2 regions of the Streptomyces sp. 1222.5 genome follow, and region 2 is predicted to be linked to the other one. Evidence: riboswitches for the same ligand, from Rfam matches in the RefSeq annotation. Region 2 holds a riboswitch; the other holds the start of a gene.

Region 1 (14,278 bases), 4.6 Mb from region 2:
CGGAGGACGATGCGGGTGACGCGTTCGGCCTCCGCTCTCGTCGGGTACTGGCCCGCCTCGCGCACCGCATCCGCCAGCATCACCCAGCCGGCGCCCTCGGGCGTCTCGTGGGCCGCGGGGCGCAGGGACGCGGACGGGGCGGGAATGGTCGCTCTCGGCTGCGGGGTCGTCACGGTCATCGTGGTGGCTCCTCCTCGGGGCACGTCGGGACACCGCAAGCCCGGTACCCCGTAAGGCGGTGGTCATGGGCGGGTGTTCGGCCAATGCGCGGCATGTGGCGCGATGCGGCCTGTGTGGCGAAAAACGGCACACTCGAGGGACCTGGACCCGGGTCCGGCCGGTCCGGTGTCCGCGCGTTAGCCTCGGGGCAGACCTCGGGGATGATTCAGGGACACAGGAGGCAGTCATGGCCAGGGTTCCCAGTGCGGTCGTCGCCGCGACCGGGCTCGTCGGCGGTTACGGCGTCGCCCGCTGGACGAAGAAGCGGCAGCTGGGCGGGGTCGTCCTGGCCGTCGCCGGCGCCACCGCCGCCCAGCAGTGGCGCGCGCGAGCCGGCGGGAAGGCGGCGGGCGCGCTGACCGCCGCGTACGTCGCCGGGTTCGCCGGTTCCCATCCGCTGGCCAAGAAGGTCGGGGCCTGGCCGTCCGTCCTCGGTGTCGCCGGCGCCGTGGCCCTGGCCTCCTGGGCCGTCGCCGACCGCAAGGCCTGAACGCCGGGCCACCTGCCTCCGGCGCCTACGGCACCCTCTCCCCCGCCCGGAACGCCCTCCGGTACGCCTGCGGGCTCGTCCCCACCACCCTCCGGAACCGTTCCCGGAACGCCGTCGGGGAGCCGAAACCCGCCTGCCCTGCGATGCGTTCCACCGAGTACGGGGTCGTCTCCAGCAGATACTGGGCCCGTCGTACCCGCGCCCGGTGCAGCCACTGCAGCGGTGTCGTGCCGGTCTGCTCCCGGAAGCGGCGGTTGAGGGTACGGCTGCTCATGCCCGCCTGCGCCGCGATCTCGTCCAGCGTCAGATCGCGGTCGCAGTGGTCCTCCAGCCAGTGCAGCAGGGGCTCCAGGGTCGCGCCGGCCGGGGCCGGGGGCAGGTCGTGCACGATGAACTGGGCCTGCCCGCCCTCCCGCTCCAGCGGCATCACCGACATGCGGGCCGCGTGCGCGGCGACCGCGGAGCCGAAGTCCCGGCGGATCATGTGCAGGCACATGTCCATCGCCGCCGCGGCGCCCGCCGAAGTGAGGAACTGGCCGTTGTCGACGTAGAGGACGTTCGGGTCGACGGTCACCGCCGGGTGGCGCTCGGCCAGGTCCGGGGGGGCGACCCAGTGGGTTGTGGCGCGCAGGCCGTCCAGCAGACCCGTCGCCGCGAAGAGGAACGCCCACGCAGATCGAGGCGATACGGGTGCCGCGGGCCGCCGCCGCGCGGAGCGCCTCCGCGACGCCGGGCGGCAGCGTCCCGGGCGGTTCGGCGACCCCGGGCAGGACGATCGTGTCGGCGTCGGCGAGCGCCTCGACGCCGTACGGCGCCCGGACCGTGAAGGCGCCCGCGCTCACCTCCTCCCGCACCGAGCAGACCCGCACCCGGTACGGCGCCCTGCCGTCGGGCAGCCGCGCCCAGCCGAAGGTGTCGATGGGAGCGGAGAGGTCGAACGGGATGACCCCGTCCAGCGCCAGTACGGCCACGGTGTGCATGGCGGGATCGTAGGCTTGCGACGGATTGTCGCCAACAGCGCCCTCCGGGGTGCGACAGCGGAGTCCTGGTCGGGTGACTGGCGGGAATCCGTCGAAGCCTGGCACTTCCGCCACTTCTCGAAGATCGTCCCGGGCCCTAGCGTCACCGCCGTGACCAAGTTCCTCCTCGCCGTGCACGTCCTCGCCGCGATCGTCGCCGTCGGCCCCGTGACCGTCGCCGCGAGCATGTTCCCGCCCGCCGCCCGCCGGGTCCTCGCCGCGCCGCCCGGCGGCTCCGGGACCACCGCCCCCGCGGACGACGACTCCGGTGCCGCCGCCCTCGCGGACGACGCCGGTGCCGCCGGTGATCCCGCCGGGACACTTCGGCTGCTGTACCGGATCTGCCGGGTGTACGCCGTCGTCGGGGTCGTCGTACCCGTCTTCGGGTTCGCCACCGCGAGCCGGATGGGTGTGCTCGGCGACGCCTGGCTGATCACCTCGATCGCGCTGACCGCCCTCGCGGCCGTGGTCCTCGCCGCGCTCGTGCTTCCCGCCCAGACCGCGCTCGTCGAGGGCGGTGGTACGGTCCGGCACACCGCGCGACTCGCCATGTACACCGGGGTGTTCAACGTGCTGTGGGCCACCGTGACGATCCTGATGATCGTCCGGCCGGGCTCCACGACCGGCGCGTGACGGCCGGGCACGGACGGGGCACGGGCCGGACGGGGACCGGGCACGGATCGGGCCCCGACCCTCGGGTGTCACTGCCCGAGGACCGGGGCCCTGGGATCGCGGGGCCGGCCACGCCGTTCTCGCACCGGCACCGGTGCCGGTACCTGGAACCGGTCACACCGATTCCAAGCGCCGGAACCGGCACCGGACGTTACGGCCGGCTCGCCGCCGGTGGGGTCGTCGGGCCCTGCGTGCCCGGTGAACGCCGGGACGGCCGGGCGTTCTTCGTCGCCTCCCTGGCCCGGCCCGCCACGGCCGTCAGCGGGCGGGCGATGTCCTCGAGGGAGCGGCGCTCGGCCTTCACCGCGAGGAACGCCGCGACCAGACCGGCCAGGCACATCAGGGTCGCACCGATCGAGAAGGCGAGGACGGTGTCACCGACCTTGCCCGTGCTCGTGAGGTCGGCGAACAGCAGCGGGCCGCTGATACCGCCGGCCGCCGTACCGAGGGCGTAGAAGAAGGCGATCGACATCGCCCGCGTCTCCATCGGGAAGATCTCCGACACCGTCAGGTATGCGCTGGACGCACCCGCCGACGCGAAGAACAGCACCGCGCACCAGCAGGCCGTCAGCGTGCCCGCGCTCAGCGAGCCGCGGTCGAACAGCCAGGCCGTCCCGAACAGCAGCAGACCGGAGAGCAGGTACGTGCCGGAGATCATCACCCGGCGGCCGACCGTGTCGAACAGCTTGCCCAGCAGCAGCGGACCGCAGAAGTTGCCGACCGCGATCACCGCGAAGTAGTAGCCGGTGTGGTCGGACGGCACGTCGAAGAACTTGGTCAGGATCGCGCCGAAGCCGAAGGTGATCGCGTTGTACAGGAACGCCTGGCCGATGAAGAGGGAGAAGCCGAGCACCGCGCGCTTGCGGTACTGGCCGAACACCGTGCGGGCGATCTCCAGGAAGGTCACGTTCTTGCGCTGGCGGATCTCCAGCTCACCCTGCGGCTCGGGCAGCGCCGCGCCCTTCTCCTCCCGCACCTGCCGTTCGATGCCGGAGACGATCTCCTCCGCCTCCCGGTCCCGGCCGTGGATGAGCAGCCAGCGCGGACTCTCGGGGACGTGCCGTCGTACGAGCAGGATGACCAGGGCCAGGACCGCGCCGAGGGCGAAGGTCAGGCGCCAGCCGACGTTCGCCGGCAGCAGGCCGGTGTTGAGCGCGACGATCGAGAGCAGGGAGCCGCCGACCGCGCCCAGCCAGAAGCTGCCGTTGATGATCAGGTCGACCCGGCCGCGGTAGTTCGCGGGGATCAGCTCGTCGATCGCGGAGTTGATCGCCGCGTACTCGCCGCCGATGCCGAAACCTGTCAGGAAGCGGAACAGGAAGAACCACCAGGCTTCCCAGGACACGGCCGTCAGGGCGGTCGCCGCCAGATACACCGCCAGGGTGATCATGAAGAGCTTCTTGCGGCCGAAGCGGTCGGTCAGACGGCCCCAGAACAGGGCGCCCACGCAGGCACCCGCCACGTAGAGCGCCGCGGCGACACCGGTGATCTGCCCGGAGGAGATCGCCAGACCGCTGCCCGGCTCGGCCAGCCGGCTCGCGATGTTGCCGACGACCGTGACTTCCAGGCCGTCCAGGATCCATACGGTGCCCAGGCCGATCACGATCGTCCAGTGCCAGCGGGACCAGGGCAGGCGGTCGAGCCGGGCGGGAATGTCGGTGGTGATGCTCCGGCCGGACTCGGCCTCAGCTGTGCTCATGGGCTCCCTTCCTCCTCGAAGGACGGATACCGGGTGCCCGGCCCCTGCCGATATAGGCCGCCCAGCGCGGCGGCCGCCGGCGGCACGGCGGCACTGCAGAGGGGCTCACTCCGGCCGAGAGGCCGGCGCGGTCGGCGGGCCACTCGGACGGACGGGTCCAGCAGGCCAGTGGGTCAGGCAGCCGAGCGGCCGGAGCGAGCCGCAAGCCACAGGCGCGGCAAGCCACGGGGCGGTACCCCCTCCAAGTGCGCCCCCGGAGCCGAGCTCACCACCCCGCCGAGCCCCCGGCAGGGCTCACGCTCCCAGCGCCCGTGACACCACGTAGATCAGCAAGCCCGCCAGCGATCCCACCACCGTGCCGTTGATGCGGATGAACTGGAGGTCGCGGCCGATGTGGGCCTCGATCTTGCGGGTGGTGTGCTCCGCGTCCCAGCCCGCCACCGTGTCCGTGATCAGCGAGGTGATCTCCTTGCGGTACGTCGTCACGACGTGCACCGCCGCACCCTCCACCCAGCTGTCGACCTTCCCCTGCACCTTCGGCTCGGTCGCCATCCGCCGGCCCAGCGACAGCAGCGCGGCCCGCACCCGCAGCCGCAGCTCGCTGCGCTCGTCGTCGGCCGCCGCCACGATCATCGACCGCACGGCCGTCCACGCCGACGCGATCAGGTCCTGCACCTCGCCGCGGCCCAGCACCTCCCCCTTCAGCCGCTCCACCCGCGCCCGGGTGTCCGTGTCGGACTGCAGGTCGGAGGCGAAGTCGGTGAGGAACCGGTCCAGCGCGCCCCGCGCCGGATGCGACGGCATGTCCCGCATCTCGGTCACGAACCGCAGCAGCTCCTTGTAGACCCGCTCGCCGACCTTCTTGTCGACGAACCGCGGGGTCCAGCCGGGCGCGCCGCCCTCCACCGCGACCATCACGTCACCGCGGTGCAGCACCAGCCAGTCGTGGGCGCGGGCCACCACCAGGTCCACCACCCGTTTGTGACCACCGTCGGCGACGACCTTCTCCAGCATCTTCCCGATGCCCGGCGCGATCTCCTGCGCGTTCGCCCGCCGGGTGATCGCCTCCCCGACGACCGCCTGCACATCGGAGTCCCGCAGCACCGCCAGCGCGCCCCGCAGGGCCGTCGCCAGCTCGGCCGTCACCCGGTCCGCGTGCTCCGGCTCCGCCAGCCACGCGCCCAGCCGGCTGCCGATGCCGACCGCGCGCAGCCGCTGCCGCACGACGGCCTCCGACAGGAAGTTCTCCCCCACGAACTCACCCAGCGAGACGCCCAGCTGGTCCTTCTTCGTGGGGATGATCGCGGTGTGCGGGATGGGCAGGCCCAGCGGATGCCGGAACAGCGCCGTGACCGCGAACCAGTCCGCCAGCGCACCCACCATGCCCGCCTCGGCGGCAGCGGCCACATAGCCCGCCCACGCCCCGGCGCCCTCGTGCTCGGCCAGCTTCGCGAGGACGTAGACCAGCGCCACGAACAGCAGCATCCCGGTCGCCGTGAGTTTCATGCGCCGCACACCGGCCCGGCGCTCCTCGTCCGCGGGGGTGAACGCCGTCATGGTCCGGTACGACGCCGCGCGCCCCGGCGCGGCAGGCGCACGCTCCGGTGCCCGCACTCCCCGTGTTCCCGTCTCCGTAGGTTCCATCAGCTCCACCCGCTCGGTGATCCCGCACACAATTGTCCCTTCCTGACCGACTCCCGGAACGAAACAGGAGTTCCCGGCGTCTCTCGGGAAGGGGATTTTGGGCAGGGCCCTGTCAGACCGGCCCGGCCCATGACGCATCATGGATTCATCGGATCGGAGCCTCGGGCTCCCATCTATCAAGGAGAACAACGCAAGCGTGACCAAGCGTCATGAGGGGGGTGCGGGGCCCGCCGCGGAGCAGCCGGAAGCCGCCGTCCCCGCCCGACACGGTGTGATCCTGGGCGCGCTCGTCGCCCTCGTCGTCGCACTGTCCACCGTCATCTACCTCACCGTCGCCGCCGACGACGGCACCCCCGGCAGCGCCCTTGCCGGCAACCGCACCCACCGCGACTCCGCCGCCGCCCCCGCCTCCACCGGCACCTGGGTCGGCTCCTGGGCCGCCGCACCCGTGGGCGGCGAACCCGGCACCGAGGGCACCGGCCTGGCGGGCCGTTCCGTCCGCAACGTCGTGCACGCCGACGCCGGCGGTACGGGTGCCCGGATCACCCTGTCCAATCTCTACGGACAGTCCCCGCTGACCATCAGCCACGCCTCGCTCGCCCTCGCGGCCGGCGACGGAACCGCCGCGGCCGCCGCGGAAACGATGCGCCGCCTGACCTTCAACGGCAGCGCCGGTGTCGTCATACCCGCCGGCGGACAGATCGTCAGCGACGCCGTGCGCCTCGCCGTTCCGCACGGCGGCGACCTCCTGGTCACCACCTACTCCCCCACCGCGTCCGGCCCGGTCACCTACCACCCGCACGCCCGGCAGATCTCCTACGTGGCCGACGGTGACCGCACCGAGGACACCACCGCAGCCCCGTACACCCAACAGACGCCGTACTGGCGCTATCTGACGGCCGTGGACGTCCTCAGCAACGAGGCCGAGGGCACCGTCGTCGTCTTCGGCGACTCCATCACCGACGGCGTCACCTCGACCATCGGCGCCAACCGCCGCTGGCCCGACGTCCTCGCCGGACGGCTGCGCACCGCGCTCGGCGGCGGACGCCAACTCCCGCGCTACAGCGTCGTCAACGAGGGCATCAGCGGCAACCAGGTCCTCGCCGACGGCTTCGGCCGGCCCGCGGAGAACCAGAGCGGACTGGGCCGCTTCGGCCGCGACGCGCTCTCCCGCACCAACGTCAAGGTCGTCGTCATCGACCTCGGCATCAACGACATCCTGCGCAACCCCCGGCTCGCCGACCCCGACCGCATCACCGCCGGGCTGCGCACCCTCGTCCGCCAGGCACACGCACGCGGCCTCAAGGTCGTCGGCGCCACCCTGATGCCCTTCGAGGGCCACCGCGGCTTCACCACGGCCCGGGAGGCGGTACGGCAGCAGGTCAACGCGCAGATCCGGGCCGGCGGGGTGTACGACGCCGTCGTCGACTTCGACAAGGCCCTGCGCGACCCCTACGCCCCCCACCGCCTGCTCCCCGTGTACGACTCCGGTGACCATCTGCACCCCAGCGACCTGGGCTTCGCCAAGATGGCCGAGACGTTCGACCTGTACACGCTCAGGGGCGCGGGCCAGGCGGAGCTGTAGCCGACGGGGGCGGGGCGGGCGGCACCGGGCACGGGCGGCCAGGAATACTGGCCGCATGACCCGCCTGATCCTCGCCACCCGAAACGCCGGAAAGATCACCGAGCTGAGGGCGATCCTCGCCGACGCCGGGCTCCCCCACGAACTGGTCGGCGCCGACGCCTTCCCCGAGATCCCCGACGTCAAGGAGACCGGCGTCACCTTCGCCGAGAACGCCCTGCTGAAGGCCCACGCCCTGGCCCGGGCGACCGGTCTTCCCGCCGTCGCCGACGACTCCGGCCTCTGCGTGGACGTTCTGGGCGGCGCCCCCGGCATCTTCTCCGCCCGCTGGGCCGGCCGGCACGGCGACGACAAGGCCAACCTCGACCTGCTCCTCGCCCAGCTCTCCGACATCGCGGAGGAACACCGGGCCGCGCACTTCGCCTGCGCCGCCGCGCTCGCCCTGCCGGACGGCACGGAACGGGTGGTCGAAGGCCGGCTGCGGGGCTCCCTGCGGCACGCTCCGGCCGGCACGAACGGCTTCGGCTACGACCCGGTCCTCCAGCCGGAGGGCGAGACCCGCACCTGCGCCGAGCTGAGCCCCGCCGAGAAGAACGCGATCAGCCACCGCGGCAAGGCGTTCCGCGCCCTGGTACCGGCGGTCCGGGAACTGCTGGACTGAGGATCACAGAGAGGGCCCGGCACCTTTGATTCAAAGGTACCGGGCCCTCTCTGCCTGTGCGCCCGGTCGGACTTGAACCGACAACATCAGGCTTCTAAGGCCTGCCTCTCTGCCAATTGGAGTACGAGCGCCTGTAGCCCCCTACTTTACTGGGCGAGAGTATGCCGTCGCGGGTCGTCTCGGCACCAGGCGGTTGTCGTCGCGTGGCAGTTGGCACAGCAGGCGAAGGTTGCTCCGACTGTCGTCGCTCCAGTCGCCGTTGATGTGGTCGACCGTGGAGTGCACGGCTAAGCAGACAGGTGCGCGTCCGACGTCGGCCGCGTGCTGGACCAGGATGTCCTCCGCGCGCCTGACCCGGTCCGAGCGCCGCCTGCCGTGGTGGGCCTGTCCGAGGAAGGGCGCGGTGGAAGGCGGTCCTCGGCGATCCATGTGCGCAGCATGGCGCGTTGGGTGCCGTCGTCCGGGCGCCCGAGGCGGCGCAGCGCCTCGGCGACGGAGACCGACTCGGTGACGGCCCTGCACGACTCGTCGGGTTCGGGGCGGGCACGCCTGCACCTCGTCGAGGCTCGCACACCGCTCGGCGGCTTCGGCCAACCGTTCACGTGTGTACCGCACGCCACCGCTCATCGGACGCCACCCCGGGGCCTCTTGGCCCGACCGCGGTGATTGTCCGTATCGAGTGGCAGTCGGGGCAGAGCAACCGAAGGTTGCCGATGCGGTTGTCGCACCAGTCGCGCCACAGCCGGCGCAGCGCTCCTCGATGCCGAGTTCACGCACCACCTCATTGATGCCGACGGACACCGCCACCACCGGCTCGAGAACTTCGCGCGTCCACCGCGCCCCCTCCCGCTCGAAGTGGGAGACGTCCACGCCGAGTTTCCTCATCCGCTCCAGCACGTACCGCCGCGACGGGCTTCCCGGGTCCACCCCCAGCCGTTCCAGCGCCTCCGACCGTGTTCGTGATGCACGAGCCGCTGCCTCCAGCCGGTCCTTGGCATACGTACCGGCCGCCATCGAGTTGCCTCCATCACGGGCAGGCGTTCCCCGCCCGTCCGGAGTAACGAACCGGTTATCGGACAGTCACGTCCGGAATGACGGCAGACGGCCCGCGCCGGGGTCCGGGGCGGGCCGTGGGTGGGAAGCGCGGCCTCAGATGCCGAGGTCCTTGATGATCTTGGCTACGTGGCCCGTCGCGCGGACGTTGTAGAGGGCGCGTTCCACCTTGCCCTGCTCATCGACGACGATCGTGGAGCGGATCACGCCCATGTACGTCTTGCCGTAGTTCTTCTTCTCGCCGTGGGCGCCGTAGGCCTCGGTGGCCTTCTTGTCCGGATCGGCGAGGAGGGTGACCCGGAGGGACTCCTTCTCGCGGAATTTCGCCAGCTTCTCCGGGGCATCCGGGGAGATACCGATGACGTCGTAGCCGGCGCCCGCGAGGACGTCGAGGTTGTCGGTGAAGTCGCAGGCCTGCTTGGTGCAGCCGGGAGTGAGGGCGGCGGGGTAGAAGTAGACGATGACCTTGCGGCCCTTGTGGTCCGACAGGGAGACCTCGTTGCCGTCGGCGTCGGGGAGGGTGAAGGCGGGGGCCACGTCCCCCGGCTGGAGTCGCTCGCTCATCTGGCCAGCGTAACCGGGGGGCCTTGCGATGCGGCGCGGGGATGAGCTGACAGACTGTTCGGAACAGCATCAGAAGACTTCGGAGGCCGTACGGTGGCGGACACGTCGGACACGAGAACACCGGCGCAGATCGAGGCGGACATCAGGCGCCGCCGCGAAGTGCTGGCCGAGACGCTCGACGAGATCGGGATGCGGGTGCATCCGAAGACGATCGTCGGGGATGCCAGGGCCAAGGTCGTCGCCAACATCGATCACACGGTCGGGCGGGCCTATGTGCAGGTCAATCGGGTGGTGAGCGAGGTCAGGGCGCAGTTCGTCGACGAGGACGGGGCAACCAGACTGGAGCGGGTCGTGCCGGTGGCGCTGCTCGCCGTCGGGGTCGTGGGGCTGCTCGCTCTGGGCGCCCGGCGGCGCAAGGGCTGACCCGGCCCGGTACGGACGTGTCGAAGGCAGGTAGGTTCGAGGCGTGAGCGCCAACAGAAACCAGCAGAGCACCCCCCACCACGACAAGCTGCCGATCCGGATGCTGCACGACCGGGTCCTGGTCAAGCAGGAGACCGGTGAGGGCGAGCGGCGGTCGGGCGGGGGCATTCTGATTCCCGCGACCGCGGCGGTCGGGCGGCGGCTGGCGTGGGCCGAGGTCGTCGCGGTCGGCCAGAACGTGCGCACCGTGGAGCCGGGCGACCGGGTCCTGTTCGACCCGGAGGACCGGGCCGAGGTGGAGGTGCGGGGCGTGGCGTACGTGCTCATGCGGGAGCGTGATCTGCACGCCGTGGCCGCGGACCGTTTCGAGGGGTCGGAGGACTCCACGGGGCTGTATCTCTGAGCCCCCTCGATCCTCGATCCTCCCTGTCCCACCTCTGATTCGATGGCGGAGGGGGCCGGTGACCGCGGTCACCGGCCCCCTCCGCCGTTCTTTTGCTATGTTCGAAAGCGAGCCCGACGAGACGCGCCGTACCGGGTCGAAGGCAAAGACGACGCACCGGAGGAAGAGTCGTCGCCCGTCTCGGAGGTGCCTGTCATGGCCTGGGTTCTGCTTGTCGTCGCCGGTCTGCTGGAAGTCGGCTGGTCGATCGGGATGAAGTACACCGACGGATTCACCCGGCCGCTGCCCAGTGTGCTCACCGGTGCGGGGATCGTCGCGAGCATGGTGCTGCTGTCGTACGCCGCGAAGTCGCTGCCCATCGGTACCGCCTACGGCGTGTGGGTGGGCATCGGGGCGGCCGGGGCGGCGGTGCTCGGCATGGTGTTGCTGGGTGAGCCGGTCACCGCCGCCCGGGTGTTCTTCGTGTGTCTGCTGCTGGTCGCCGTGGTGGGGCTGAAGGCGACCGGCGGTCACTGACGTCTCAGCCGCGGCCCATGGGGGCTCACGGCCGCCGGGCGGTCAGTGGCTGGCCGCCCGTGCCGGTGGTGGTGCCGCCGCCGGTGGTCCCGCCCCCGTCGGTTCCGCCGCCGGGGGTGCCGCCGCCGGTCGTGGTGCCTCCGCCGGTGGTGTCGCCGCCCGTGGTGGTGCCGCCGGTCGCCGTGTCCCCGCCGGTGGTGTCGCCGCCCGTGGTGGTGCCTCCGTCGGTGGTCGTGCCGCCGTCGGTGGTGCCTCCGTCGGTGGTCGTGCCGCCGTCGGTGGGGGTGCCGGTGGTACCGCCGTCGGTCGGGGTGGCGGTCGCGCCGCCGTCGACCTGGCCGCCGTCGGTGGTGCCGCCGTCGTCCTGGCCGCCCGTGCCGGGCGTGGCGGAGCCGGTGGCGCTGGGCTCCTCGGTCCTGTCGGCTCCCGGTTCCAGCCGGAGGTCGAACTCGGCGGTCGGCTTGCCCTTCAGCGCCTCGCCCGTGTACTGGGCCCAGATCTGGGTGGGCGGGCCGCCGCCGTTCATGCGGGCCTGGCCGAGGGCGCCGTACAGCGGCCGGTGCTTGGCGGTCACCGGGTCCTGGCCCATGACGGAGACGACCGTGGCGAGGTCCGGGGTGTAGCCGGCGAACCAGGCGGCGGTGTCCTCCTCCGCGGTACCGGTCTTGCCGGCCGCCGGGCGGCCCGCGGCCTGGGCGGCGGTGGCGGTGCCGCTGTCGACCACGCTCTGCAGGATGGAGGTGGTGGTGTCGGCGGCCTCGCGGCTCACGGCCTGCTCGACGGGCTCCTCGGGCAGCTTGACGACGTCGCTGCCGTCCTTGGTGATCTTCTCGATCATGGTGTACGTGCCGTGCTTGCCGTGGTTGGCGAGCGTCGCGTACGCCTCCGTCATGTCCAGGACGCTGGCGTTGGCGGTGCCGAGGGCGATGGACGGGTACGGCTGGAGGTCCGGGGTGCCGGCGGGGATGCCGAGGTCGACCGCGGTCTGCTTGACCTTGGCGGGGCCGACGTCGACGGCCATCTGCGCGTACACGGAGTTCACCGACAGGTCGGTGGCCTTGCGGACGGTGATGTCGCCGTACGACTTCTCGTCCTCGTTGGACGGGGCGTAGCCGCCGCCGGTCCAGCCCTCGACGGGGCGCCGGCTGGTGCCGTCGTAGACGGTGTTGGGGGTGATCGTGCGGCCGTCCTGGGTGGTGGAGCCGTTCTCCACCGCGGAGGTGAACACGAACGGCTTGAAGGTGGAGCCGACCTGGAAGTCACCGCGGGTCGCGCCGTTGGTGTACTGCTTCACGTAGTCGATGCCGCCGTACATCGCGACGATCTTGCCGGTCCTGGGGTCGATGGAGGCGCCGCCTGCCCGGACGTAGCTGTCGACCTTGCGGTTCTTCTTGTCCAGCTTGGACATCAGCTGGTCGTCGACCGCCTTGACGAAGGCGTTCTGCTTTTTCTTCTGGATGGTCGTGGTGATGCGGTAGCCGCCGGCCTCGAGCTGGTCGGCGTCGATGATGTCGTTCTTGACCAGGTAGTGCTTGATCGCGTCGACGAGGTAGCCGCGCTGGCCGGACAGGCCGGTGGAGACGGTCTGCTCCTTGGGCATGGGGAACTTCAGGCCGACGCGCTCGGACTCCTTGAGCCAGCCCTTCTTGACCATGCCGTCGAGGACGTAGTTCCAGCGGGCGACGGCCGCCCTCTTGTTCTCGGGGTGGGCGACGACGTCGTACTCGCTGGGCGCGTTGACGAGCGCGGCGAGGTAGGCGGCGCGGGCCGGGTCGAGGTCCTGGGCGTCCATGCCGTAGTAGGCCTGGGCGGCGGCCTGGATGCCGTAGGCGTTGCGGCCGAAGAAGCTGGTGTTCAGGTAGCCCTCGAGGATCTCGTCCTTGGACTTCTGGCGGTCCAGCTTGATCGAGATGAAGAACTCCTTGGCCTTACGGGTGACCGTCTGTTCCTGGGCCAGGTAGTAGTTCTTCACGTACTGCTGGGTGATCGTGGAGCCGGACTGCTTGCCCTTGCCGGTCGCGGTGTTCCAGCCGGCGCGGAGCATCGCCTTGAGGTCGACGGCGGACTCGGTGTAGAAGTCGCGGTCCTCGGCGGCCAGGACGGCGTGCTGGGCGGGCTTGGAGATCTGGGCGAGGTTGACGTTCTCGCGGTTGACGTCGCCGTCGCGGGCGAGCTGGGAGCCGTCCGAGTAGAGGAAGACGTTGCTCTGCTTGGTCGCGATGGCGTTGGCCGGCGGGATCTTGACGAGGGAGTAGCCGAGGAAGAACAGGCCGATGATCAGGAGGACGCCGATCACGAAGGTGCCCAGCACCATGCGCCAGGTGGGCAGGAGCCGCCGCCAGCCGGTGCGCTTGGGGCGCTTGCCCTTCTTGCCCTTGCCCGCGGGGGCGGGGCCGTCCGGCGTGGCGGCGCCGGCGGCGGTCTGCCGCGGGTCGTCGGCCTGCGTGGCCGGGTGGGCCGCCGTGGTCTCCGGGCCGCCGCGTCCGGCCGCGCCGACGGCGCCTGCCGGGGAGCCCTGGGCCGTACCGGCGGCGCGGGCGGCACGAGCGGCGCGGGCGGCGCCCACGCCGCCGGCGGCCGCGGTTCCGGCGGCCGCGGTTCCGGCGGCCGCGGTTCCGGCGGCCGCGGCCTCGCCTGCGGCACCGGCGGCCTTGCTGAGACCGGCCGCGCCCAGGGCGCCGGCACCGGCAGCGCCCGCGGCCTGGGCGGCGCGGTTCGTGCCGCCCTGACGGGGCGCGGGCGGCCGGGGCGTGCGGCCGGGGCTGTTCTGCGCGTCGGCGGCCCCCTTGGCGGGAGCGTCCGGCTCGCCCGCGCGCGGTGCGTTGACGCGTCGGAGGATCTGGGTGCTCTCGGGCGCCCGGTCCTCGCCGCCGCCCGAGGCTGCCCCGCCCGCCGTGCCGCTCGGCGCCGACTGCGTGGGGCCGGACGGCGAGGACGACGTCTGGGGCCGGCGGGGCGGCGTGACACGGCGGAGCACCTGTGTGCTGTCGGCCGGCCGGGACGCCTCCGCGTCGACCGGCCCCTGCTGCTTGCCGACGGCGGGCCGCTTCGGGGCGGCGCCGGCGCCCTGCCCACCGGTGGCTCCGCCGGTCGCGGACCCGCCCTGGTCAGCCGAAGGCTCACCGGACGCCGAGCCCTTGCCCGTCGCCGAGCCGCCACGGGACGCCGACGCACCACCGGAAGCGGCACTCCCACCGGACGTCGGCGCGTCACCGGGTGCCGGGGAACCACCGGACGCCGAGCCCTTGCCCGAGCCGCCACGGGACGCCGACGCACCACCGGAAGCGGCACTCCCACCGGACGTCGGCGCGTCACCGGGTGCCGGGGAACCAC
Region 2 (14,278 bases):
GGCGGGCACCCGCCGTGCCCTCGGCCGTGACCGTCAATCACGAGGGCGGCGCGGGATACGCCCGTACGCCGAAGGAGGAGCTGTTCCTGCTGGCCGTCGGCAACCTGGTCGGGCAGGAGACCTTCTACGAGAGCGCCGGCTCACGGGACGACCGGTACTCCGCTCTCGTACGGCGGCTCGCCGTCAGCGATCCCGCGTGGACCCTGGGGCTGCTCCGCTGGCTGCGTACGGAGGCGCACATGCGGACCGCGTCCGTCGTCGGTGCGGCCGAGTTCGTCCGGGCACGCCTGGAGGCCGGAGCCTCCGGGTACTCTCGGCAGGCGGTCGGGGCGGTGCTGCAACGCGCCGACGAACCCGGTGAGTTGCTCGCCTACTGGACCTCCCGGTACGGCAGCCGACTCCCCCAGCCCCTCAAGCGCGGTGTCGCCGACGCCGTACAGCGGCTGTACACCGGCGGTGCGCTGCTGAAGTACGACACCCCGTCCCGGGGCTTCCGCTTCGCCGACGTCCTGCGCCTGACCCATCCCGTACCCGCGCCCGACCGGCCCTGGCAGGACGGGGTGTTCCGGTACGCCCTCGACCGGCGCTACCGGCCCCACCTCGCCCTGCCGCCCGCCGGCGACCACCTCCTCCTCGCGCACCGGGCCCTCATGGCCGTGGCCGTGGCGGAGCGGTACGACCTCGTCACCTCGCCCGGCGGGGCCGAGCGGCTCTCCGCCGCCGGAATGACCTGGGAATCCGTGGCCGGATGGCTCCAGCGCCCGCTCGACGCGGCCGTGTGGGAGGCGCTGATCCCCTCCATGGGTCCGATGGCCCTCGTCCGCAACCTGCGCAACTTCGACGCCGCCGGCGTCGACGACCGTGTGGCGGCCGAGGTGGCCGGCCGCATCTCCGACCGGGACGAGGTGCGCCGCTCGCGCCAGTTCCCTTTCCGGTATCTCGCCGCCCACCGCAACGCGCCCTCGCCCCGCTGGCACGACGCCCTGGAGACCGCTCTCGGGCACTCGCTCGCCCAGGTGCCCGCGCTGTCCGGCCGCACCCTCGTCCTGGTCGACCGGTCGGGGGCGATGTTCGACACGCCCAGTGCCCGGACCCAGCTCAACCGCGCCGATTCCGCGGCCGTGTTCGGCAGCGCCCTCGCGCTCCGCGCCGAGCACGCCGACCTCGTCGAGTTCGGCACCGGCAGCCGGGTCGTCGCACTGGCGCCCGGCGAGTCCGTGCTGCGCGCGGTGGACCGGTTCCACGAGCTCGGCGGCACCAGCACCGCCGCGGCCGTCCGGCGGCACTACCGCCACCACGACCGCGTCGTCGTCGTCACCGACGAACAGGCCCACCCGTCCTACGGCGTCGACCCGTTCGCCGCCGTCCCGCGGCACATCCCCGTCTACACGTGGAATCTCGCCGGATATACGTACGGTCACGCCGCGAGGGGACGGCACCGGCACACGTTCGGCGGCCTGAGCGACGCCGCCTTCCGTCTCGTCCCGCTCATCGAGTGCGGCCTCGGGGCGGCCTGGCCCTGGGAGACCGGTGCGCGCCCGATCGGCTGACCGGCGTGCGTTTCCCTTTCGGGCAAGCCTCGTTAGGTCACACATGATCAAGAAGATTGCCTGTGCGTCCGCCGTCGCCGCAGCTCTCCTGGCTGCCGCCCCCGCCGCCGAGGCGGCCCCGAAGCCCGCCCCCGCCTCCGGAGTTCCCGCGGCGCCCCTCCTGAACGGGCTCCTCGGATCCCTCGAGGTCGGGCATCCGGTGACCTCCCTCAAGACGATCGTCCCCACGGGCGTACGGGGCGAATGACCGGCTCCGCCCCCGGCGCGCGGGCGACCGGCACGACCGATCGCCGCGACCCACCGCTGCGGCCCCCGGTCCTGGGTACACGAACTCCGTCGGGTCGTACCAGGAGAGGGTCGCAGTGGACGGATCGTCGCTCCGGGCAGTGGGCTGGGCACGCTCGCTGCCGCTGGACAGTGAGGTGAAGGTGGCACGGGACTGGGCGCGTGCGCACTTGAAATCCCTCGGCTGGACCAGTGATTACCCCGAGACGGTGGACGCGGTGCTGCTCGCCGTCTCGGAACTGGTCACCAACGCCCATGCCCACGCGCACAGCAGCGCGCAACTGGTCCTCACGTGGGACAACAACTGCCTGCACATCGCCGTGCACGACGCGTCCAGCAAGCTGCCGACGCCCCGTCCGCCCAGTACGGACGGGCTCGGGGGCCGGGGCATGCTCCTGGTGGACGCCGTCGCGGACGAGTGGGAGGCCCGCCCCTGCTCGCGGGGCAAGACCGTCATCGCCTGTTTCCGGCCGCGCGCCGAACCGAGCGGGCCTGAAAAACGATGACTTGACGATCTCCCTTTCACCGGTTTTCGTCGCCGGCCTCCGTCCGGGAGCGCTCCGACCGGGCCAATTGCCCTTGTCACGTGCCGTCGGAGAGAAGTCGCGCCAGACGAAAGGGTGATAAGCCATAACCAGGACACATGTAGCGGCGTTTCATCGGGTGCGGGTGATTGCCCGCGACCATGTATGGAAGGCAAGGGACCTATGAGACGGGCTACCCGAAACAGTGTCATCGCCGTCGCAGCCGCTTCGGGCGCGATGGCCTTGGTGGGCTCGGCGCACGCCGACTCCGCAGCGGACGGTGCCGCGGTCGGTTCGCCCGGACTGATCTCCGGCAACAGCATCCAGTTGCCGGTGCACATCCCGGTGAACGCGTGCGGGAACACGGTGAACGTGGTGGGGCTGTTGAACCCCGCGATGGGCAACCGCTGTGCCAACGAGGGCGGTGGGGCGGCCGGGACCGGCGCCTCCTCCACTTCGAGCAGCCAGGCCGCCGAGGCCGCGAGCGTCACGCGCGATTCGCCGGGTGTCGTCTCCGGCAACGGTATCCAGCTGCCGGTCGATCTCCCGGTGAACGTCACGGGCAACTCCATCGACGTGGTGGGAATCGCGAACCCCGTCTTCGGCAACCAGTCGACGAACACCTCGCACCACCCGGAGACCGAGACGCCGGCCGAGCCCTCGCCCGAGCCGCCGACCCGCGTCACGCCGCCGGTCCACAGCGAGCCTCCGACCGCGCCGCGACCGCACGTCCCGCCGAAGCCGGCCCCGGTGCCGGACAAGGCGGTGCCCGTGCTCCCGCACACCGGTACGGACGGCATGCTGGCGGCGGCCGGGGTGAGCGCGGCGTCGCTGCTCGGCGGCACGCTGCTGTACCGGCGCTTCCGCACGCCGGCCGCCCAGCTGAAGGGCTGACCGGCCCGCGCTCGGCTGCCTCTGATACGGACCGGGTCACCTGATCGAGGGGGCCGCGGGCCCGCACACCGCGGGCCCCGCGGCCCCTCCCGGGACACGGAAGGACGGTCAGGGCAGGATCGAGTCGATGTACCCGCCGTCGACGCGCAGCGCGCCGCCGGTCGTGGCCGAGGCCTGCTCGGAGCCGAGGTAGACGACCATGTGCGCGATCTCCTCGGGCTCGATCAGCCGCTGGAGCAGGGACTGCGGGCGGTACTCACGCATGAACGCCCGCTGGGCCTCGTCCCAGGGCAGGTCCCGGTCGACGAGTTCGTAGACGAAGTCCTCCACACCGCCGGTGTGGGTGGGGCCCGCGATGACGGAGTTCACCGTCACGCCCGTGCCCGCCGCCTTCTTGGCGAATCCGCGGCTCACCGCCAGCAGGGCCGTCTTCGACATGCCGTAGTGGATCATCTCCGCGGGGATGACGACGGCCGAGTCGCTGGCGACGTACTGGATCCGGCCCCAGCCGCGCTCGGTCATGCCCGGCAGGTACAGCCGGGTCAGCCGTACGGCGGCGAGGACGTTCACCTCGAAGTAGCGCCGCCACTCCTCGTCGGTGATCTCCAGCGGGTCGGCGGTACCGAAGACACCCAGGTTGTTGACGAGGATGTCGATCTCGGGCAGCAATTCCGTCACCTTGTTCGCGCCGTCGTCGGTGGAGACGTCGGCCGCCACCGGCACGAGGTCGGCGCCGGGCACCTCACCGGTCAGCGACTCGACGCTGTCGGCCACCCGCCGCTCGTCGCGCCCGTTGATCCCCACGCGGGCCCCGGCCCGGGCGAGGGCCGTGGCGATGGCCGCTCCGATGCCCTGCGTGGAGCCGGTGACCAGGGCTGTGCGTCCTGTCAGGTCGATCTGCATGGGGGGACGGGTTCCCTTCGTACGCTCGTGAATGCGACGGCCCGTCAAGTGTGGCGGGGCGGCACGCGGAAGGGACGCGGGGCGCGAGCGCGATGGCCCTTTCGGCCCAGGCGCCGGAACGGCGGCCGGGCGCGAGAGGTGACTGCTGTCCGTAGGGAGCGGACCGTGTACGGCGTTCACCCGTTCGGCGTCAGCTTCCGGGGTGTGGCCCGCAGATCCCCGAGGGCCTGTGGGGCCCGGACGCCAGTGGGTCTGACCTGGTCTTTTCGGACCGTGTTCGGGCATCGCGGGGCACTGTCCGGGGTGCGTAATCGCATACGTGTCCATACCGTCGGAGTCGGGATCAGCAGCGCCCGACGGCCGCTCGATGTGGGTGGGCGACGCGGAGGTTTCAGGCTAGTCAGGGAGACGGACAGGCATGAGCCGAGCCAAGCGCAGGCCCCACGGTGCGGCCCGCCACGGGGAGACGTCGACGCCGGACGAGCAGGGTGCGGGCTTCCGCCCGCACCGGGAGAGGGATGCCGCCGGGTTCCGGCGAATAGTGCCGCCCGACGACGTCGGGCCGCTGACCACGCACCGGAGCCCGGCCGGCGAGCACCCGGGATCCGTGCCGCCGCCCGGCCCGGCACGCCGATCCGGCCCCCGGACGATGCGGGTGCGCATCTCCGAGGGGGATCCCTGGTCGGTGATGGTGACCAGCTTCCTGCTCCTGGCCGGTCTCGGCGTCGTCGCGATCGTCACCACGGTCGTGCTGTGGGTCATGCTGGAGGTGCTGGCCCCGAACGCCCTGCCGGACCTGACGACCGTGCTGGCCATCGCCGTCGGGGTGGTGACCCTCGAAGTCGTCCTGGGCGCGTGCCTGGCGACGCTGAGCACCTTCGTCTACAACCTGTCGGCGCAGTACCACGGGGGGCTCGAAGTGGCCGTCACCGACGACCTGTCCGACCCCACCCCGGCCGCCGCCCAGGCGCTGCTGCTCATGGCCCGGAGCCGGGCACGCGCCCGCACGTATCTGCGCCGGCACAGGCCGTCCTGGGCCGGCCAGGCCGTACGGCGACTGCCCGCCGGCGGCCCCCACACCGGTGGGCCCTCGCCCGACCGGCCGGCGCGGACGGCCGACGGTCCGGACGGGGCGCGGAAGGGATCCGACACCGCCTGACCGCCGCCGCCCCACGACGAGGGGCTCCGGACCCCTCAGCCGTCGACGGGTATCCGGTACGCCAGAGCCGTGACGTTCAGATCGCCGTTGTCCACCCACTGCGGGAACTTCAGCGTCTTGTGCCTGGTCGCGGCCGGCGGGGTGACCTGGAGGTAGGAGGCGTGCACCGCGTCGGACGTCCCGGTGTTGGCGTGCGTCCAGGCGACGACGGCCTCGGCGCTCTGGCCCCGGTGGAGGGTCAGCGTCGACTTGGCGGGGCTCTTGGCGTACCAGGTGTCGCCCCAGTGGGTGGTCGAGGGAAGCGTCCGGTGCGTGCCGTTCTCCAGGCCGAGACCCGGGTAGCCGCGCAGCAGGCAGGTGCGGGCGCCGACGTTCTTGAGCTTCAGGACCACGCCCTGATGGTTCATGCCGCCGGCCAGCTGCTGTCCGAACGAGGCGCTCAGACCGGCTACGGAACAGGTGGGCGTCGAGGCCGCCGCGCCCGTCCCGGTCGCCCCCGCGACACCGGCGGCGGTGATGCCCAGTCCGGCGGCGGCGGTCACCGCGAGCGCCGCGCGCACGAGGCTCCGGCGGCGCTCGGAGCGGTCGGCCGCGGCGGGCCGGGGTGTGAGGCTCTGGTGCTGGGTCATGGCGAGCGTTCTCCCTTCGCTTGCGTTCTCGGGTTCTCCTTCACCCTGGTGTGATGCCGGAAGCGAGAGAAAAGTTCGGGAGGAAGGGCGGGAATGGCGCGAAAAGGCCGGAGCACCACCGGCGCGGTGTGCGCGGTGGTGCTCCCGTCCCCGTGGTGCCGCCCGGTGGGGCCGCGGGTGACTCAGGCGCCGGCGAGAAGACCCAGCGTGTCGATCACGCGGTGGGAGAAGCCCCACTCGTTGTCGTACCAGGCGACCACCTTGATGTGCCGGCCGTCCACGCGGGTGAGGGCCGAGTCGAAGATGGAGGAGGCGGGGTTGCCCGTGATGTCGGCGGACACGAGCGGGTCCTCCGAGTACTCCAGGACGCCCGCGAGCCTGCCCTCCGCGGCGCGGCGGTAGGCCGCCAGCACCTCGTCGCGGGACACGTCGCGGCTGACGGTCGTGTTCAGCTCGACGATCGAGCCGACCGGGACCGGCACACGGATGGAGTCGCCGGACAGCTTGCCGTCGAGGTTCGGCAGGACCAGGCCGATCGCCTTGGCGGCGCCCGTGGTGGTCGGCACGATGTTGACGGCGGCGGCACGGGCGCGGCGGGCGTCGCGGTGGGGGCCGTCCTGGAGGTTCTGCTCCTGGGTGTAGGCGTGCACCGTGGTCATGAAACCGTGCTCGATCCCGGCGAGGTCGTCGAGCACGGAGGCCAGCGGGGCCAGCGCGTTGGTGGTGCAGGAGGCGTTCGAGACGATCGTGTGCAGGGCCGGGTCGTAGGCGTCGGTGTTCACACCGAAGGCGAGCGTCACGTCGGCGCCGTCCGAGGGCGCGCTGACGAGTACCTTCCGCGCACCCGCGTCGAGGTGGGCCCGGGCGGCCTTGGCGGAGGTGAAGCGGCCGGTCGCCTCCAGCACGATGTCGACGCCGAGCTCGGCCCACGGCAGCTGCGCCGGATCGCGTTCGGCGAGCACGCGGATGCGGCGGCCGTCCACGACCAGGGTGTCGCCGTCGACGGTCACCGGGCGGCCGAGCCGGCCGGCCGTGGTGTCGTAGGCGAGCAGCCGGGCGAGGGTGGCGGGCTCCGTGAGGTCGTTCACGGCGACGATCTCCAGGTCGCTGGAGCGTTCCAGCAGCGCGCGCAGCACGTTGCGTCCGATGCGGCCGAATCCGTTGACGGCGATGCGAGTCATGTGTGGTGTCCCTTCGTCCGGGGACCAGCCTCGCGTCCGGACGAGGTCCGTGGCCGTGGCGTGAGCGCCACGGTTCGCAAGGATCGCGCCAGGGCGCGCCGAGAGCGGTGAGGCCGGCGGCGGAGGCCGGCTACTCGCCCCGGGTGAAGGTGCGCCGGTACTCGCTCGGAGTGGTGCCGAGGATGCGCTGGAAATGGGCGCGCAGGTTCGCACCGGTGCCGAGGCCGACGTCGTTGGCGATCTGCTCGACGCTGCGTTCGGAGCGTTCCAGCAGCTCACGGGCCATGTCGATACGGGCGCGCATGACCCATTGCATCGGTGTGTAGCCGGTGTCCTCGGCGAAGCGCCGCGAGAAGGTGCGGGGCGAGACCGCCGCGTGCTGCGCGAGCACCTCCAGGTTGAGGGACTCGTCGAGCCGGTGCAGCGCCCACTCGCGGGTGGCTGCGAAGCGCTCGCCGAGCGGTTCGGGCACGCTGCGCGGCACGTACTGGGCCTGGCCGCCGCTGCGGTAGGGCGCCGCGACCAGCCGGCGGGCCGCGTGGTTCGACGCGGCCACGCCGAGATCGCCGCGCAGGATGTGCAGGCACAGGTCGATGCCCGAGGCCGCGCCGGCCGATGTCAGGACGCTGCCCTCGTCGACGAAGAGCACGTTCTCGTCGACCTTGACCAGGGGGTGCTTCGCGGCGAAGGCGCGCGTGTAGTGCCAGTGCGTCGTGGCGCGCCTGCCGTCCAGCAGACCGGTCGCGGCGAGCGCGAAGGCGCCCGTCGAGATGGCGGCGAGCCGCGTCCCCCGGTCGTGGGCGTCGATCAGCGCGTCCACGACGGCGCCCGGCGGGTCGTCACGGTCCGGGAACCGGTAGCCGGGGATGAAGACGATGTCGGCCCAGGCGAGGGCTTCGAGGCCGTGGGCGACGTGGTACGACAGTCCGTCGCCGCCGGCCACCGGCCCGGGCGCCGCACCGCACACCCGGACCTCGTAGGGCATGCTCGCGCGGGTCGTGAACACCTGTGCCGGGATGCCCACGTCGAGCGGCTTGGCGCCTTCGAGGACGACGACGGCTACGCGGTGAAGACGCAAGGACGGCACGGGACCAGCGTAGATGCAGGGCGCTCCGCCCCGGCCCGCTGCCCGCGCCTTTGGGCCAGCGGGTCCCGCGCCGCTGTGACATGCAGGCCGGGCGAAGGGCGGTTAGCGTGAAGGGGAAGGGCCGCGTTCCCGGGGGGTACGCCCGCCCCCGCGGGCGAGAGCCCTGTCTTCGGGGCCGACAGCCCACGTGGCGCATGTCGTGCTTCTCGTCCCCGCGCGGTTCCGTCCGTGGCCGCGTCGTACCTTCCCCACCGCGGCCACGGCACCTTCCCCCTCGTCCCGGAAACCCCCACAAGAGGTGGAAAGAAGGAAGGCAGGCCCATGAAAGGACAGCGAGCGAGGCGCCTGTGCGCGTTGACCGCGATCGGCGTTCTCATGGCCGGTGGCGCTGCCGTCGGAGCAGCGGGCTCGGCCTCCGCGGCCACTCCGGACCACGCACCGGCCTATGGTGGCTGCTCCGATGGCGGCGGCTGGTGGAACGGCTACTGCAACGGCTACGGAAACCGGGGCGACTTCTACCGCAACGGCTTCATCGGCGGCAACGGTTTCGTCGGTGGCGGCGGTGTCGTGGTGATCGTGCTGGGCTAGGCGGTGGAGAGGAACAGCAGGCACAACGACCGCACAGGACGGTCGGGGCATCATGCCGCGGCCCGATGACACGAGTTCGCACGGTTCACGCCGGGCACGGCCCGGCGTGAACCGTGCGGTCGTCGGAACATGCCGCCTGGTGGAGCAATCACGGTGTGCCGCGGCCCGGCGCAGCAGGCTGGTGGTTCTTGTCGGGGCCGGGTGACGGGAGACCGGGGTGCGAAGGCCGCGTAAGCCGAACCGACGGGCGGGCCGTGCGCCCGCGCGCCGTACCACCCGCACCGCTCCGCCCGTTCGCGCGCAGGCCGCGGCGTCCGCGCACGGGAGCGACGGGTGAGGCTCGGACAGGGCCGGCGGGACCCGCAGGCCGTCCCGGCCGCCCGGACCGGGCTGCCCGCGCCGCCGGCGTGGATGCGCTGGCTCCCGGTGCTGTACGTCGCGGGCCTGCTGGTGCTGGAACCCTTGACGCCGGTGGACTGGCCGGTGAGTTTCGTGCTGGTCGCGCTGCCGCTGGTGGCGGCCTTCGCCCACGGGCCGGCGGTGGTGGCCGCCACGACGGTGTTCGCCATCGTCTTCGAAGGCGTCCTGGCGGGCACCCCGTGCTGCGCGGGCCGGGCCGTCGGCTATCTGTGGGACCGCCACTACGTGGCCTCCTACGTGTGCACCGCCCTGGTGGGAGCGCTCGGCACGGTACTGGCCGCCCACCGCACCCACCGTGAGCGCACGCTCGCGGACGTACGCTTCGTGGCCGACATCGCCCAGCGCGTCCTGCTCAGACCCGTGCCGCACCGGATCGGCGCCCTGCGGCTGGACAGCCTCTACGTGTCCGCCGACGCGGAGGCGCGCATCGGCGGCGACCTGTACGAGGCCGTCCCCACGGCGCACGGCGTCCGGCTGCTCATCGGGGACGTACGCGGCAAGGGCCTGCTCGCGGTGGAGACCGCCGCCGCGCTGCTCGGCGCCTTCCGCGAGGCGGCGCACGACGAACCCGATCTCCCCGCGCTGGCGGACCGCGTGGAGACGAGCATGAGCCGCCGGGCCACGCAGCTCGGCGGCAGTGAACTGGCGGAGCGGTTCGTCACCGCGGTCTTCGCCGAGATCCCGCCGCGCGGGAACGTCGTGCGGGTCGTCAACTGCGGCCACCCTCCCCCGCTCCTCATCCGCCCCGGCGAGGTGCGCGAGCTGGACCGCGGGCGGTCGGCTCCGCCGCTGAACCTCGGCATGCTCGTCGGGGACACCTACACCGTCGACGAGTACGACTTCGGCCCCGGAGACCAGCTCCTGCTGTACACGGACGGCATCACGGAGACCCGCGACCCGGCCGGCACGTTCTATCCGCTGCTCCAGCGGCTGCGGTCCTGGGGCCCGTTGCCGCCCCGGGAACTGCTGGCGAACCTCCACGGCGATCTGCGGGCCTACAGCCACAACCGGCTCACGGACGACACGGCGGCGCTCTCCGTGTACCTGCTCGCCGACGAGCCGTCCCGGGCGGCCCCGCCGTCGGCCGACACCGGCCGGAGCGGCGAACCGGGCTGAGACCAGGGGCCCGGCCCGTCGAACAGGTGCGTGGTAGCGTCCCGGCGGAGGCGCCGACGTGCCTGCCCCGGACGAGATGTGCGCCGTACCCGGTCCGCCAAGACGACGCACGCGCGGAGGCATCGTGGACAACGGCACGCACCCGATCGACTTCGGCGGCACCCCGCCCCGGGCCCGCCCGCTGGACGTGCGGTGGATCCACGGCTCGCCGTCGGCCAAGCACAACACCGACCCCGACATCCAGGTCCACGCCTACGACGAGCACACCTTCGTGCTGCGGCAGAACAAGGCGGTTCACTACGAGGCGCCGTTCCTGTTTCTGCTGTGCGGCGCGGAACGGGCCGTGCTCATCGACACCGGGGCCACCGAGTCCGCGGAGTTCTTCCCGCTGCGCCGGGTGGTCGACGCGACGCTCGCGGACTGGCTCGAACGCCATCCCCGGGACGGATACGAACTGCTCGTGCTGCACACGCACGGACACGGTGACCACGTCGCGGGCGACGGCCAGTTCGCGGACCGCCCCCGCACCACGGTGGTGGGCGCCGAACCCGCGGTCGCCTGGCGGTACTTCGGGTTCGACGCGGACCCCGACGCGGTCGCCCGGGTCGACCTCGGCGGCCGGGTGCTGGAGTGCCTGGCCACCCCGGGCCACCACGAGGCGGCCGTCACCTATTACGACCCGCCCACCGGGCTGCTGCTCACCGGTGACACGGTCTATCCCGGCCGGCTCTACATCCAGGACGTGGCCGCCTTCACCCGCAGCATGGACCGCCTGATCGAGTTCGCCGGCCGCCGGCCTGTCACGCATGTGCTCGGCTGCCACATCGAGATGACGACCGAGCCGGGCGTGGACTACCCGGTCCGCACCACCTACCAGCCCGACGAGCCCCCGCTCCAGCTGACCCCCGGCCACCTGCGCCGGATCCGGGACGCGCTCGCCGACCTGGGCGACGACGGGTCCCGGTACGCCCACTCCGACTTCATCCTCTGCCCGCAGGACTGACCGGATCCGGGACCCGGACCGGTCGGGGCGTGGATCAGGCCGCGGCCGTGGCGCCGCCCGGTTCCCGGTCGCGGTGGATCGGCGTTCCCGAACCGGTCAGCGGAGCACCCGTGCCGCCCCGCCGGGCGGCGACGATCTCCGCCGCGATCGACAGGGCGGTCTCCTCGGGGGTACGGGCGCCCAGGTCGAGACCGATCGGCGACCGCAGCCGGGCCAGTTCGCGCTCGCTGACGCCTTCGTCCCGCAGCCGCCGGTCGCGGTCCTCGTGGGTGCGGCGCGAACCCATCGCCCCGACGAACGACACCGGCATGGCCAGTGCCGTCCTGAGCAACGGTACGTCGAACTTCGGGTCGTGGGTGAGCACGCACAGGACCGTGCGGGCGTCGGTCGTGGTGCGCCGCAGGTAGCGGTGCGGCCAGTCGACGACGACCTCGTCGGCGTCGGGGAAGCGGGCCCGGGTGGCGAAGACGGGGCGGGCGTCGCAGACGGTGACGTGGTAGCCGAGGAACTTGCCCGCCCGTGCCAGCGCCGCCGCGAAGTCGACCGCGCCGAAGACGATCATCCGCGGCGGCGGCACGCTCGACTCGACCAGCAGGGTGAGGCCGCCGGGGCAGCCCGAGCCGTCCGCCGAGACGTCCACCGTGCCGGTACGGCCGGCCTCCAGCAGGGCCCGCCCCTCGGCGGCGGCGGTCCGGTCCAGGCCGGCGTGGCCGCCGAGACCGCCCTCGTGCGTGCCGTCGGCCCGCACCAGCAGCGCGCGGCCGAGGAGTTCGGCGGGGCCGCGGGCGACGCGGACGAGGGCCGACGGTTCGCCCCGGGCGGCCGAGGACACGGCCGGCCCGAGGACCGCCCGGGCGGGCGCCCGCCCACCCACCGGCGTGATCAGCACCTCGATCGTCCCGCCGCAGGTCAGTCCCACCGCGAAGGCGTCCTCGTCGCTGTAGCCGAAGCGTTCGACGATGCTCTGCCCGGTGTCGAGCGCCTGTCGGCACAGGTCGTAGACCGCGCCCTCCACGCAGCCGCCCGAGACCGAGCCGATGACACTGCCCGCGGTGTCGACCGCGAGGGCGGCGCCGGGACCGCGGGGGGCGCTGCCGCCGACGGCCACCACGGTGGCCACGGCGAACTCCCGCCCCTCCTCGATCCATTGATCCAGTTCCCCGGACAGGTCAAGCATCCGGCGCTCCCCCGGTTTCCGGTCCGTCTCCCGGCAGCGGCCTGCTTCCGGAGGCCCCCGCGTCCCCGGACGCCGCGAGGACACGGTCCGGCCGGATGGGGAGGTTGCGGTGACGGGTGCCGGTCGCGTGCCAGACCGCGTTGGCGATGGCGGCCGCCGCTCCCACGATGCCGATCTCGCCGATGCCCTTGATGCCGACGGGGTCGTTCGGGTCCGGGTCCTCGATCCAGTCGGCCTCGACGCGGAGCACGTCGGCGTTCGTGGCCACGTGGTAGCCCGCCAGGTCGGCACCGACGACACCGCCCGAGGCCCGGTCCCGTACGGCTTCCTCGTGGAGAGCCATGGAGATGCCCCAGATCATGCCGCCGACGAACTGGTTGCGCGCGGTGAGCGGGTTGACGATCCGGCCCGCCGCGAAGACGCCGAGCATGCGCCGCACGCGGACCTCGCCGGTGGCGGGGTCCACGGCCACCTCGGCGAACTGGGCGCCGAAGGAGTGCCGTTCGGCCGGCGCGAGGGCGCCGATGGCCGCGGTGGTGTCCGACCGTACGGTGATGCCCTCCGCGGGGATGTCCGTGCCCAGGGCCAGCCTGTCCCGCAGTTCGCCGGCGGCGGCCGTGACGGCCCAGGCCCAGGAGCGGGTGCCCATGGAACCGCCTGCGATCATCGCCGGGCCGAAGTCGCTGTCGCCGATGCGCACCCGGACGCGCTCCGGGGGCACACCGAGCGCGTCGGCGGCGACGAGGGTGAGGGCCGTACGGGCTCCGGTGCCGATGTCGGCAGCGGCGATCCGCACGCTGAAGGTGTCGTCCGGGTGGGCGGTCACGGTCGCGGTGGACGGCGCGGCGCCCGCCGGGAACGAGGCGGCGGCCGTGCCGGTGCCCAGCAGCCAGCGTCCCTCCCGGCGCAGGCCGGGTCGCGGGTCGCGGTCCGCCCAGCCGAACCTGCGGGCGCCCTCCCGGAAGCAGGCGGCCAGGTTGCGGCCGGCGAACGGCAGGCCGGAGACGGGGCCCTTGTCGGGTTCGTTGCGCAGGCGCAGCTCGATCGGGTCGAGGCCGCACTTCTCGGCGAGTTCGTCCAGCGCCGCTTCCAGGGCGAACGATCCCGGTGCCTCGCCGGGGGCGCGCATGAACGTCGGTGTGGGCACGTCGAGGGGTACGACGCGGTTGGCGGTGTGGTGGGCGTCGGCGTCGTACATCACGCGGGCGACGCCGGCGCTCGGTTCGACGAACTCGTGGACGGTGGAGGTGAGGCTGACCGAGCGGTGCTCCAGTGCGCGCAGGCGGCCGTCGGCGTCGGCGCCGAGCCGGACGTGCTGGGTGGTGGGGCTGCGGTAGCCGGCGAGCGAGAACATCTGGCGCCGGGTCAGGACCACGCGTACGGGGCGCTGCAGGACGGTCGCGGCCATCACCGCGGCCACCTGGTGGGCGCGCACGCCCTTGCTGCCGAAGCCGCCGCCGACGTGTTCGGAGCGGACGCGCACGGCGGCGGGGTCGAGCGAGAAGAGGTTCGCGAGCTCGCCGATGACCCAGGTGGCGCCCTGGTTGGAGTCGATGACCTCCAGCCGTCCGCCGTCCCAGCGGGCGGTCGCCGCGTGCGGCTCCATCGGGTTGTGGTGCTCTTCGGGGGTGGTGTACTCCTCGTCCACGACGGCGGCGGACGCGGCCAGTTCGACGTCCAGGTCCCCCTTCTCCGTCACGGCGGGCATGTGTCCGTCCACCGGGTGGGCGTCGGGGTGCTCGCCCGTGAACTCCACGTCGTG

Evidence for each region. A riboswitch is a leader RNA that binds a small molecule or an ion and turns the genes downstream of it on or off. The one in region 2 is predicted to bind guanidine.
Region 1: another riboswitch for guanidine. It lies ahead of BLW57_RS24040 (DMT family transporter); the one in region 2 lies ahead of BLW57_RS03645 (MBL fold metallo-hydrolase).

What each region holds. Positions count from the first base shown of each region.
Region 1 covers NZ_FNSZ01000001.1:5,325,223-5,339,500, reverse strand. The annotation lists gene BLW57_RS24110 (DUF2267 domain-containing protein) at 1-179, opposite strand, end outside; gene BLW57_RS24105 (hypothetical protein) at 407-709, shown strand; partial or broken gene BLW57_RS24100 (GlxA family transcriptional regulator) at 735-1,689, opposite strand; gene BLW57_RS24095 (hypothetical protein) at 1,840-2,361, shown strand; gene BLW57_RS24090 (MFS transporter) at 2,552-4,099, opposite strand; gene BLW57_RS24085 (DUF445 domain-containing protein) at 4,394-5,773, opposite strand; gene BLW57_RS24080 (SGNH/GDSL hydrolase family protein) at 5,940-7,328, shown strand; gene rdgB (RdgB/HAM1 family non-canonical purine NTP pyrophosphatase) at 7,384-7,986, shown strand; tRNA gene BLW57_RS24070 (tRNA-Leu) at 8,044-8,117, opposite strand; partial or broken gene BLW57_RS42470 (hypothetical protein) at 8,610-9,000, opposite strand; gene bcp (thioredoxin-dependent thiol peroxidase) at 9,136-9,603, opposite strand; gene BLW57_RS24050 (DUF3618 domain-containing protein) at 9,697-10,026, shown strand; gene BLW57_RS24045 (GroES family chaperonin) at 10,127-10,429, shown strand; guanidine-III (ykkC-III) riboswitch at 10,519-10,587, shown strand; gene BLW57_RS24040 (DMT family transporter) at 10,625-10,945, shown strand; gene BLW57_RS24035 (transglycosylase domain-containing protein) at 10,971-13,922, opposite strand.
Region 2 covers NZ_FNSZ01000001.1:750,701-764,978, forward strand. The annotation lists gene BLW57_RS03590 (TROVE domain-containing protein) at 1-1,550, shown strand, start outside; gene BLW57_RS03595 (hypothetical protein) at 1,594-1,797, shown strand; gene BLW57_RS03600 (ATP-binding protein) at 1,913-2,341, shown strand; gene BLW57_RS03605 (chaplin) at 2,597-3,253, shown strand; gene BLW57_RS03610 (SDR family NAD(P)-dependent oxidoreductase) at 3,362-4,156, opposite strand; gene BLW57_RS03615 (DUF3566 domain-containing protein) at 4,575-5,315, shown strand; gene BLW57_RS03620 (DUF4232 domain-containing protein) at 5,351-5,944, opposite strand; gene gap (type I glyceraldehyde-3-phosphate dehydrogenase) at 6,127-7,125, opposite strand; gene BLW57_RS03630 (GlxA family transcriptional regulator) at 7,256-8,212, opposite strand; gene BLW57_RS03635 (hypothetical protein) at 8,534-8,800, shown strand; gene BLW57_RS03640 (PP2C family protein-serine/threonine phosphatase) at 9,212-10,336, shown strand; guanidine-III (ykkC-III) riboswitch at 10,381-10,448, shown strand; gene BLW57_RS03645 (MBL fold metallo-hydrolase) at 10,461-11,339, shown strand; gene BLW57_RS03650 (XdhC family protein) at 11,374-12,516, opposite strand; gene BLW57_RS03655 (xanthine dehydrogenase family protein molybdopterin-binding subunit) at 12,509-14,278, opposite strand, start outside.